One region of the Desulfobacula toluolica Tol2 genome, then DNA from elsewhere that is predicted to be linked to it. Evidence: riboswitches for the same ligand, from Rfam matches in the RefSeq annotation. Region 1 holds a riboswitch; each other region holds the start of a gene.
What was found. Region 1 has a riboswitch for cobalamin ahead of TOL2_RS18300 (TonB-dependent receptor plug domain-containing protein). Riboswitches for the same ligand answer to the same signal wherever they lie in the genome.
Positions count from the first base shown of each region.

Region 2: another riboswitch for cobalamin. It lies ahead of thiC (phosphomethylpyrimidine synthase ThiC); the one in region 1 lies ahead of TOL2_RS18300 (TonB-dependent receptor plug domain-containing protein).
Region 3: another riboswitch for cobalamin. It lies ahead of TOL2_RS22230 (cobaltochelatase subunit CobN); the one in region 1 lies ahead of TOL2_RS18300 (TonB-dependent receptor plug domain-containing protein).

Region 1 covers NC_018645.1:4,014,702-4,017,984, forward strand. The annotation lists gene TOL2_RS18290 (tetratricopeptide repeat protein) at 1-333, shown strand, start outside; gene TOL2_RS18295 (sirohydrochlorin cobaltochelatase) at 393-1,184, shown strand; cobalamin riboswitch at 1,509-1,693, shown strand; gene TOL2_RS18300 (TonB-dependent receptor plug domain-containing protein) at 1,829-3,283, shown strand, end outside.
Region 2 covers NC_018645.1:4,648,413-4,651,695, forward strand. The annotation lists gene cobT (nicotinate-nucleotide--dimethylbenzimidazole phosphoribosyltransferase) at 1-448, opposite strand, end outside; gene thiC (phosphomethylpyrimidine synthase ThiC) at 454-1,758, opposite strand; cobalamin riboswitch at 1,845-2,024, opposite strand; gene TOL2_RS21130 (aldehyde ferredoxin oxidoreductase family protein) at 2,260-3,283, shown strand, end outside.
Region 3 covers NC_018645.1:4,967,295-4,970,577, forward strand. The annotation lists gene TOL2_RS22225 (TonB-dependent receptor plug domain-containing protein) at 1-812, opposite strand, end outside; cobalamin riboswitch at 1,050-1,235, opposite strand; cobalamin riboswitch at 1,449-1,625, shown strand; gene TOL2_RS22230 (cobaltochelatase subunit CobN) at 1,743-3,283, shown strand, end outside.

The DNA of each region.
Region 1 (3,283 bases):
TGGATTGATAAAGGACTGTCCGCTTGTCAGGACATTAAACTGCTCAGGATAAAAGCCCAAATCCTGTATAACAAAAAAGAATATGCAAAGGCAGCAGACGCATATGAAACGCTGGCAAAAAAAATGCTTGAACAAAAGACGGCCTCAAAAAACGATACCCCGGGCCAGGTATGGCTAATGCTTGGGTATTGCGCCATGAATGATCACCAGCTTACCCGGTCGCAGAAGGCTTTTTTAAAAGCATCCAAGTATAAAAAACAGCAAAAGTCCGCCCAAAAAGCCATTGCCTTGATAAAGGCAATGCAAACAAAACAGAACTGTCAGGTAATGTGAAATCATAATTTTGTTCATCAGGCGGCAGTTTCAAAAAACAAAAAAAGGATATTACAGCAATGACCAGTAAAAAAAATACAAATAAAGATGTTCCCATTATTTTAACTGCATTCGGCACCACTGCACGGGCATTTTCAACCTATGAAAAAATGGGCCAGGTGTTTGAGGCCACATTTCCGGAACATAAAATTCACTGGGCCTATTCCTCGAGAATGGTAAAATGCACCATGAAACGCAAAAAACAGCTTGATTTAAAAGATCCCATTGAAATGGCCCAAATTTTTGCCGAGCAGGGCCACCAATGGGTTGTCATGCAATCACTGCACATGATCTGCGGTCATGAATTCGACCGCTTAGTCACGGAAAGAAGCCATGCAAATATCCGCTCCTCCATTGGCCTGCCCCTGCTGACCTCTTACAATGACTATGAAAAAGCAGCTCTTGCCCTTGAGCCTATGTTCCCAAAAGATAAAGATGAGGCCGTCATCCTTGTGGGCCACGGTACGGACCACCCTGCATGGACTGCCTACCCTGCCATGGAAGCCGTGCTTCGCCGACACTATGGCAACCGTATATTCATAGGTGTGGTGGAATATTTTCCAGATATGGACGATACCCTTCAAAGAATAAAATCTGCCGGGTATAAAAAAGTCTGCCTCATCCCCTTAATGCTGGTGGCAGGCGTCCACTTCAAGGAAGATCTTACCTGCGAAGAAGACTCCTGGCAGAAAACCTTTGAACGAAACGACATCCAGGTCTCAGTGGTTGATCACGGCATCGGTTATATTGATGGCATTACAAAAATATTTTGCGACCATATATCAGATGCATTGGATGTTATACCATTGTAATACCGAATGTGTTTTACCCAAAAAATTCTGAACAAAGAACTATAACACTCGATATTTGAATAAAATGAAACATACACTTAAACAAGGACTTCTTATTTTTTACCTGATATGGGGCTTGTTTCTCTTTGATCATGTTTTTTGATGAAAACAACAAATTGATTCAGCATCAGAAATCCGTCACACAGGCAACTGACAGGCAAGGTTTAAAAATTTATTAAGCTCTCTCTGATAGAAAGTTAATAATATCAGGCTAAAAACGTGCGTGAAAAATTGAGGCCAATAAACACAATTTGTTTTTAACTTGACATTTCAAAGTTATTAGTTAATATTTTTTCCCGTTCAGGTGCTTAAAGCATTTAGCACAATAGGGAACCACGTTGAAATCGTGGACGGGCCCACCGCTGTAATCGGGGACGAACGCTGCAGTATACCACTGACCAAATGGTTGGGAAGGTGTGGCGCAAGATTGATCCGTTAGTCAGAAGACCTGCCTGAACATAGAGGGTATAAACTTTGAGGACGAAGTGACCCTTGTCAAATATCTAAGGATAAAAAAGGGAAATCCCTGGAATGAATAATTATTCAGTCCGGGGATTTTTGTTTTTCCGGACAGGCAATTTTACTTGTTTATAGGAGGTTTTTTCATGTTTAAGCATAGATTTGTTAAGTTGTTTGCAGTGTTATTGTTTATGTGGTCACTGCCTGCCTGGAGTGAAGAAATAGAACAGTCGGAAAAAAAGACGTCGATATTAGACACGATGGTGGTAACTGCGGGAAGAGTGGAAGAAAAAAAAGAGGATGTCACCACCAATATTACAATTGTGACAGAAGAAGAGATCCAGCAGTCTTTTGCCCAGGATCTGGGTGATTTGCTATCCAAAAAAGGGTTTATGATCCGGGAATATCCCAATTCACTTGTTTCAGTGGAAATCCGTGGTTTCAGGACTGAAACCCATGGTAATGATCTGGCCAGTCATGTTCTTATTCTGATCAACGGACGACGGGCCGGAACCGGAAATCTGGCAAAAATAATGCTGGGTAATGTGGAGAGGATTGAAATCATCCGTGGACCTGGGTCTGTCCAGTATGGTGCTTCTGCCATGGGCGGGGTTGTCAATATTATTACCAAACAAGGGGCCGGCAAACCTTCATTCTATGCGGAAGGAACTTTAGGCAGCTGGGACTATCAGCAGGCTTCAGCCGGAGCTTCCGGCCAGTTCAAGGCTTTTGACTTTTCATTTGATGCCTCAAAATCATCTCAGGATGATTACGACACTGCCAATGGCGACAAATATTACAACACGGGATTTGATTCAAAAAAGAGAGTTAGTTTCAATACCGGCTGGACGTTTGCGCCTGAAAACCGGATTGGATTCAGCTATACCGGGTATGAAGGTGATGGCATCGGAAATCCTGACTATCTGAGCAATAATGATTTGGACAATTATGTGGACCATGCCATCAAAACCTTTGATTTGGTTTATGATGGGCAAACAGCTGATGGATTTTTGATATGGAACCTGCGCTATTTTAATGGAAAAGATGAGTACGAAACCTTTGATCCGGAAAATTATGGCAGCAATAATTCCTACTTTAGAGATACAGATCAACAGGGTGCGCAGGCACAGCTGACGGCTAAGTGGGATTTCGCCCATATCACAGCCGGTGCTGACTGGACTAATTATGCCATCAGCAATACCTATACCATGGCCGGTGAAGAAAACACTTATGACAACCCGGCGGCATTCCTCATGGCAAAAATCAAACTGATGGACAACAAATTGATTCTATCGGCAGGGGGCCGTTATGATAAATATGAAATCGAAAGTGATGATGGTCAAAAGACTGATGAAACCAACTGGTCCAGCAATTTAGGAGCAGTCTACAAACTGGCACCAGGGTTAAGTGTACGGGCCAATTTTGCCGAAGCATTCAGAATGCCAACCGCAGACCAGCTTTACATGTTTAATGATTACAGCGCCTGGGGGTTTGGCATCTGGTCTGGAAATCCGGATCTTAAACCGGAGGAAAGCAAAACATATGAAATAGGCATGGATTTTTCAAGAGCAGCCTTTTCTTGTGGTATGACCTATTTCTAC
Region 2 (3,283 bases), 630 kb from region 1:
CCTCTGCCCGTGTCATGGCAGGTTCTTTTGTGAAATTGGCGGTCCCGTATCTGACTTTTTTATGAAAGATGGGCAGGTCCGGTGCAAAATCATGATTTACCCCTATATCAGCCGCTTTAACAATAGCACCCGCATGTTTTCCAATGACATTGACCGATGCCCCGTTATTGGCAAAATTATAGACCATCTGGGGGGTGACGTCAGCCGGGAAAAGACTGACCCCTTCCTGGGTAACCCCGTGATCTCCCGCACAGGTAATGATCCGTTTATTTGAAAGATTAACATTAATGGTGCCTTTTATTGCGGCAAGCCTTGCTGAGATATCTTCCATGATGCCAAGACTTCCAACCGGCTTGGCCTGATTTGCCAGCCGTTCTTTTGCCGAATGAAATGCATCCTCATCAAGTGTTTCATCAATGGATAAAATAGTCTGATCTAATAAGCTCATAATACTTACCTCTTGTCTGTAATATCCTTCTCAAATATTTCCATGCCTTTTTTCATGGCACAAAAATCCCCGCACATGGTGCAGGTTTCTTGTTGGGCAGGCGCACGTTCCTCACGGGTTTTTCTGGCAATTTCAGGGAATAACAGATATTTTTCCAGATCATTCCATCTCATGTCCCGTCTTGCCATGGCAGCCTGTTTTTCATTTTCCCGCCGGTCAGGGTATTTGGAAATATCCCCGATACGGGCTGCAAGCCGAGTGGCCCTCACGCCTTCTCTCACGTCATTGACATCCGGCAGGGCAAGATGTTCGGCAGGAGTGATATAACAGATCAGATCCGCGCCAAACCGGGCGGAACTTGCCGCACCAATGGCGGCGGTGATATGATCGTATCCTGCGCCGGTATCGCAGGGGATGGGGCCTAAAACATAATAAGGCGCATTGCCGGACATGCGTTTTTCCAGCATGATATTGCCTTCAATTTCGTCCAGGGGGACATGGCCCGGTCCTTCCACCATCATCTGGCAGCCCTGATTCCGACCGATTTCCGCCAGTTCGCAGTTGATGATCATTTCAGCCATCTGGGCACGGTCATGGCTGTCATGGATGGCACCGGCCCTGATCCCGTTGCCTAAGGAAAGAACGGCATCATATTTTTTCATCAACGCACACACACGGTCAAACTGCTCATACAAGGGGTTCTCTTTTTTATTGATATCCATCCAGGCCACCATATAGGTTCCGCCCTTGGATGCCAGACCGCCATAACGAAATCCCTGTTTTCTTAAGCGTTCAATGGTGTACTGGTTGATCCCGCAATGAATGGCCATAAAGCTCAAGCCGTCATCCAATTGCTTTTCAATCAGGTCAAACAGGTATTCAGGATCTAATTTTGCCGGATTTTTGTATTTGCGGATGGCTTCTTTAAATGCCTGGTACAACGGCACATTGCCCACAGCAAGATCGGTATTGGCCAGAACCGTTTGCCTTACGTTATCAAGATCCCCGGCGGCAGACAATTCCATTAAGGTGTCAGCCCCTTCTTCCTGGGCAGCCTCTGCCTTTGCCACCTCAAGATTAACATCACAGATATCTGAAGAGGTTCCAATGGAAGCGTTCACCTTGGTGCGCAGGCCGGTTCCAATTCCGGTAACCTTTTGCCCGGGGCGCTTGGGATTACAGGGGATAACAATTTCACCCTTTGCCACATGATCTAAAATAAAGGATTCAGACAGCCCTTCGGTCCGGGCTATAATTTGCATCTGTTTTGTGATGGTGCCCTGACGGGCATGCTCAAGCTGTGTTGTCATAGTTTCCTCGCTATAAAATCTCCTGTAAAACCCAAAAAAAGCTTTGCAAGAGATGAGTTCTTACAAAACCTTTTACCATCAGATTCTACAATGATTTTTACCTGGCTCGTCTTCTGACTTCCGGCATTAAACCTGTTTTTTTAGCCTTCCCGTTTTCACAGTGGCCTTTACAAAAAAAAACAGATGTTTCCGGTTACAGCGGCGGGACCGTCACGGAGTTTCACCGTGTTCCGTTTGCCAAGGCAACCAACAAAATATGAACACTTTTTATAGAATACGGCAGATGAAGTCAATATTTTACAAAAAAAATAATTTACTTTATTTCTGCTGGACTTGATAAAATGCCCATGTCATATAAAAGAGTGGGGTCTTCATTGAACAACAAAAGGGTCTTGTTGTGGATATGACAAATTTTTAAGCTGAACTGGAAAAAATCTCGCCAAGTCAACATAAAAAAAACAATTAATCATCATTTTTTATCAACCAGCCAAGGAGGAAAAAATGGGGAAATTATTAAGGGTTAACACCCAAAACAAAACCTTTGGGTTTGAACAAGTTCCCAAAGCTTATGCAGGTCTTGGGGGCCGGGCGCTCACATCCAAAATGATTCTGGATGAAGTGCCTGCAACCTGTCACCCGCTTGGAAAAGCAAACAAATTAATCTTTGCACCCGGCATTATGTCCGGATCTCCTGCCGCAGATTCAGGACGGCTTTCAGCAGGAGCCAAATCGCCTCTTACAGGCGGCATCAAAGAGAGCAACGCAGGCGGACTTGTTTCACAGAAACTGGCCAAACTGGGGATCACCGCCCTTGTTCTGGAAGGCAAACCCCAAACAGAGGGTTACAGCATCATTGTCATCAATAAGGATGAAGTTGAAATCCTTGATGCAGGCCATCTTGCGGGCAAGGGCAATTATGAGGTCATGGAAAATCTATGGCAAAAATATGGCAAATCAGTTGGAGTCTTAAGCATTGGCCAGGCAGGCGAACAATGTTTGAAGGGCGCAAGCATCCAGCAGGCCGACATGAACGGGAGACCGGGACGTGCCCACGGCAGAGGCGGTTTGGGAGCGGTTATGGGGGCAAAAAGAATCAAAGCCATTGTCGTGGATGATAAGGGTGCAGGACGTCTTGAAATAAAAGATCCGGATGCCTTTAAAGCAGCCAATAAAAAATGGGTGGACATGCTCAGAAAACATCCGGTTACAGGACAAGGCCTTCCCGCACTTGGTACGGCAGTATTGGTAAATGTCATCAATGAAGCAGGCACCCTGCCAACAAAAAATTTCAGGTCAGGCCGGTTTGAGCATGCCCAGGACATCAGTGGGGAAAAAATGGCACAAAACATTGAGCAAAGAGGGGGTATTACAACAGAGCCCTGCCATCCGGGTTGTGTGATCAGATGCTCCAATGTTTACCATGACAAGAAAGGCAAATATCTCACCTCCGGGTTTGAATATGAAACCATCTGGGCATTTGGTGCCCACACCACCATCAGGGAGCTGGATGATATTGCCATGCTGG
Region 3 (3,283 bases), 950 kb from region 1:
TCTATATCCTTGTGACCGGACTCGATATCACCCTTAAAAATATCGCCAGGGGTTTTAATATCACGTCCTTGATAAGCATCCAGCCCCATGTCAACCCGCCAATTTCCTCCAAGATTTGCCCCCAGTCTTACATCGGCATTTTGGGTCATATATTCTGTATTGGCGCGTTTGTCTCCGTTTCCCATTTTTAAATCATCCTGCTGGTCATATCTTCGGGCTGATAGATCAAAATCGAAAATATCGTTCAAACTGCCGCCCAAAGCGGCTTTTTGAAAATTGGTATCAAAGGAGCCATATCCCAATTCCACCATTCCCGTCAGTTCACCCGTATTTTTTTTGGTAATCACGTTAACAACACCGCCCATGGCTTCACCACCGTACAACGAGGAGGCTGGACCTTTAAGCACCTCAATTCGTTCAATATTGTCACTTAAAATTGTGGATAGGTTGGTGGCACCGGCGGGCCGGCCGTCAATCAGAATCAATGAGTGTTTCGTGATTCCTGAAAATTCAGGTCTGAATCCGCGAATACCGATCCCGGCTAACGCACCGGGGTATTCAATCACCCCGATGGATGAATTTTTCTTTAGTTGTTCGGTAATGGTTTCACCAGTGGTCAGTTCAATTTCACGGGCATCAATTAATTCTATTTTAACCGGTAAGTTTTGAATTTTTTCTTCACTTCTGGTGCCGGTGACCACCATTTCATCCAATTTTGCAGGTTTTTCACCGGCAATTGCCGGGTTGACCAAACAAAGGCCAGGAACAATAAGGGTCAAGACGATCATGAGTGTGGGTATTCGTTTGTACATTTTCCCCTCCATAAAACAAGCGTCATCATAAAAAGTGAGGTGGGATAAAAAAAGCTCAAAAAAATTGAGTGTATCATCCCTTTGTCTAACCTGGACGGTCTCTTTATAGGCTAACGCCCGGTTTTACCGGGGTGTTTTACAAACAAAAATCCCCGGATCATTTTATTAATAAACGATCTGGGAGTCCCTGATTTTTTCCACAGATTCACATGTGCCATCCCTTTGTCCACGAGGAGTGACATTTCCTATTTCCAGGCAGGTCTTCTGACTTTCGGTTCATCCTAGTAGCTGTTCCTTCCCGGCATAAAACAGCCAGTGGTTTCTTTACAGCGTTCGTCTCCGATTACAGCGGCGGGCCCGTCCCTGATTCAAACAGGGTTCCCATATTATCCCATGTCGGGCACCTGAAAATTGTAAAAATACTTAAAAGAAAAAAAAGATGAAGTCAAATAAAATTTAAAAATTGTTTTTTTTAATCAAACAAAGCATTCATTTATTTTGAATCATTATGTTCATCCGGCTTTTTTCGAGTATTATCAATTGTTGTCAATATATTAAAAGCTTGGTGAATGGATAAAACAAACGACGCTGTTTATACTGAAATTATGCTTGACTTTTTCTTATTTGTCTTGTAGCACAGAGTAAATTTTATCTGGTGCCATCGGCTTAATAGGGAATTTCGTGTAATTCGAAAACGGGCCCGCCGCTGTAATCGGGGACAAATGCTGCAATATGCCACTGTTGATATAATGGGAAGGCGCAGCATGAGGATGATCCGAAAGTCAGAATACCTGCCTGGTAAAACATAGGAAAACCGTGTACGGCAATGCCGGTTTTTCATCGGATCTATTTGGATAAAAAAGGGACATCCTCGGGTCGTAAATTATTTACGGTTCGGGGATTTTTTATTTTTGGGCAGGGAATGTGAGAATGGAAAAAAAACCGTTAAAAATTGTTTATTGCTATACCCATATGTTTTCAAAAAAACTCTGGCAGAAAGCTGCTGCCAGGTTGAAAGATCAGGGGATTGATCTCATGTTTTTCAGGCAGGGATCAGATCCGGAAGGATTGAACAGCCGGCAAACCATCCACGGGGATGTGTTCATGGGAGAGGTGACCAAGGCATTGCCCGGATTCCGGCAGGTTCTGGATCAAGCCCGATCCTTTGAACACCGGATGCTGCTCAGTGAAGAAGGGGCGGATGATTTTTCCAGTTTTACCCGACAAGAAACCCTTAAGGTTCATGAATACCTTAATTTGCCCCATGAAAACAATTTTATCAATGCCATGCTTTTTATTGCATCCTTATGCAACATTCCGGTCTCATTCAATGATCCTGAAACCGTTGCCACCTGCGGCGTGTATCATCCTTCAGCAAATACCTGGTTTGGAACTGCAAATGAGTATATGAACTGGTATATTAGCAAAAAGGCGGACTTTATTCCTTTTGGATGTGCAGGGATTGTCTGCGCTTACAACCAGATTATTGAAGAAAACACAAAAGAAATAGACGCCCTGATAAGGATTCTTGAAACAAACGACCTGATACCCTTTTGTGTGTTTACCCGGGGCGAGGCCCATGCTCCGGATTCATATGATCAACAAAGCAATGCCACGTCTAAAAACCCGTATGACTGGATGAGACTGTTTGAAGCCGGTGATATCCGGCCTGATATTTTGCTCAACCTGCTTGCGGGAAGATTCCTTGCCCGGCCTGAAGACGGAAAATTTTTAAACAGCCTGAACATTCCTGTGATACAGCTTATCAAATCCTATGCTCACTCTGTCGATCAGTGGAAGGCAGACCCGGCAGGCCTTAAAAGCCACAGCATGATTTATTCCCTTTCCCAGCCGGAAATGAACGGGGTAATAGAACCCACCATGGCAGCCTGTGTGGAAGACCCCGGGGAAGGCGCAAGAACAGGCGAATACCGGTTTGAACCTGTACAGGAACGCCTGGAATCACTGGTAAAACGTATCCGGCGATGGCGAATTCTCCAAAAAAAGGCCAATCACGAAAAAAAAATCACCATCGTGCTTCACAACAATCCCTGCAAAGGAGTGGAATCCACCGTGGGCATGGCCGTGGGCCTGGATACATTTGAAAGCCTGGGGGCAACTATAAGGGCATTGGGTGCGGCCGGATATGATATTAAGGATTGCCCGGTTGAGGGTTTGGCTCTGAAAAACGCTGTTTTTGAAAAAAAAGCATTTTCAGAATTCAGATGGACCACGGTGGATGAAATCGTGTCCAAAGGTGGTGGGCTGCATTTCATGGGCGCAGATGAATATCAACCCTATTTCAACGGTTTGCCCAAAGCAGCAAAAGAAAAAATTGAAAAGGACTGGGGACCATTTCCAGGCCAGGGAATGGTTTATGAAAAACAGGACCGAAAAAACCTTGTTATCACAGGACTTTGTTTCGGCAATCTCAAAATTATGGTTCAGCCTAAAAGGGGATGTTATGGTGC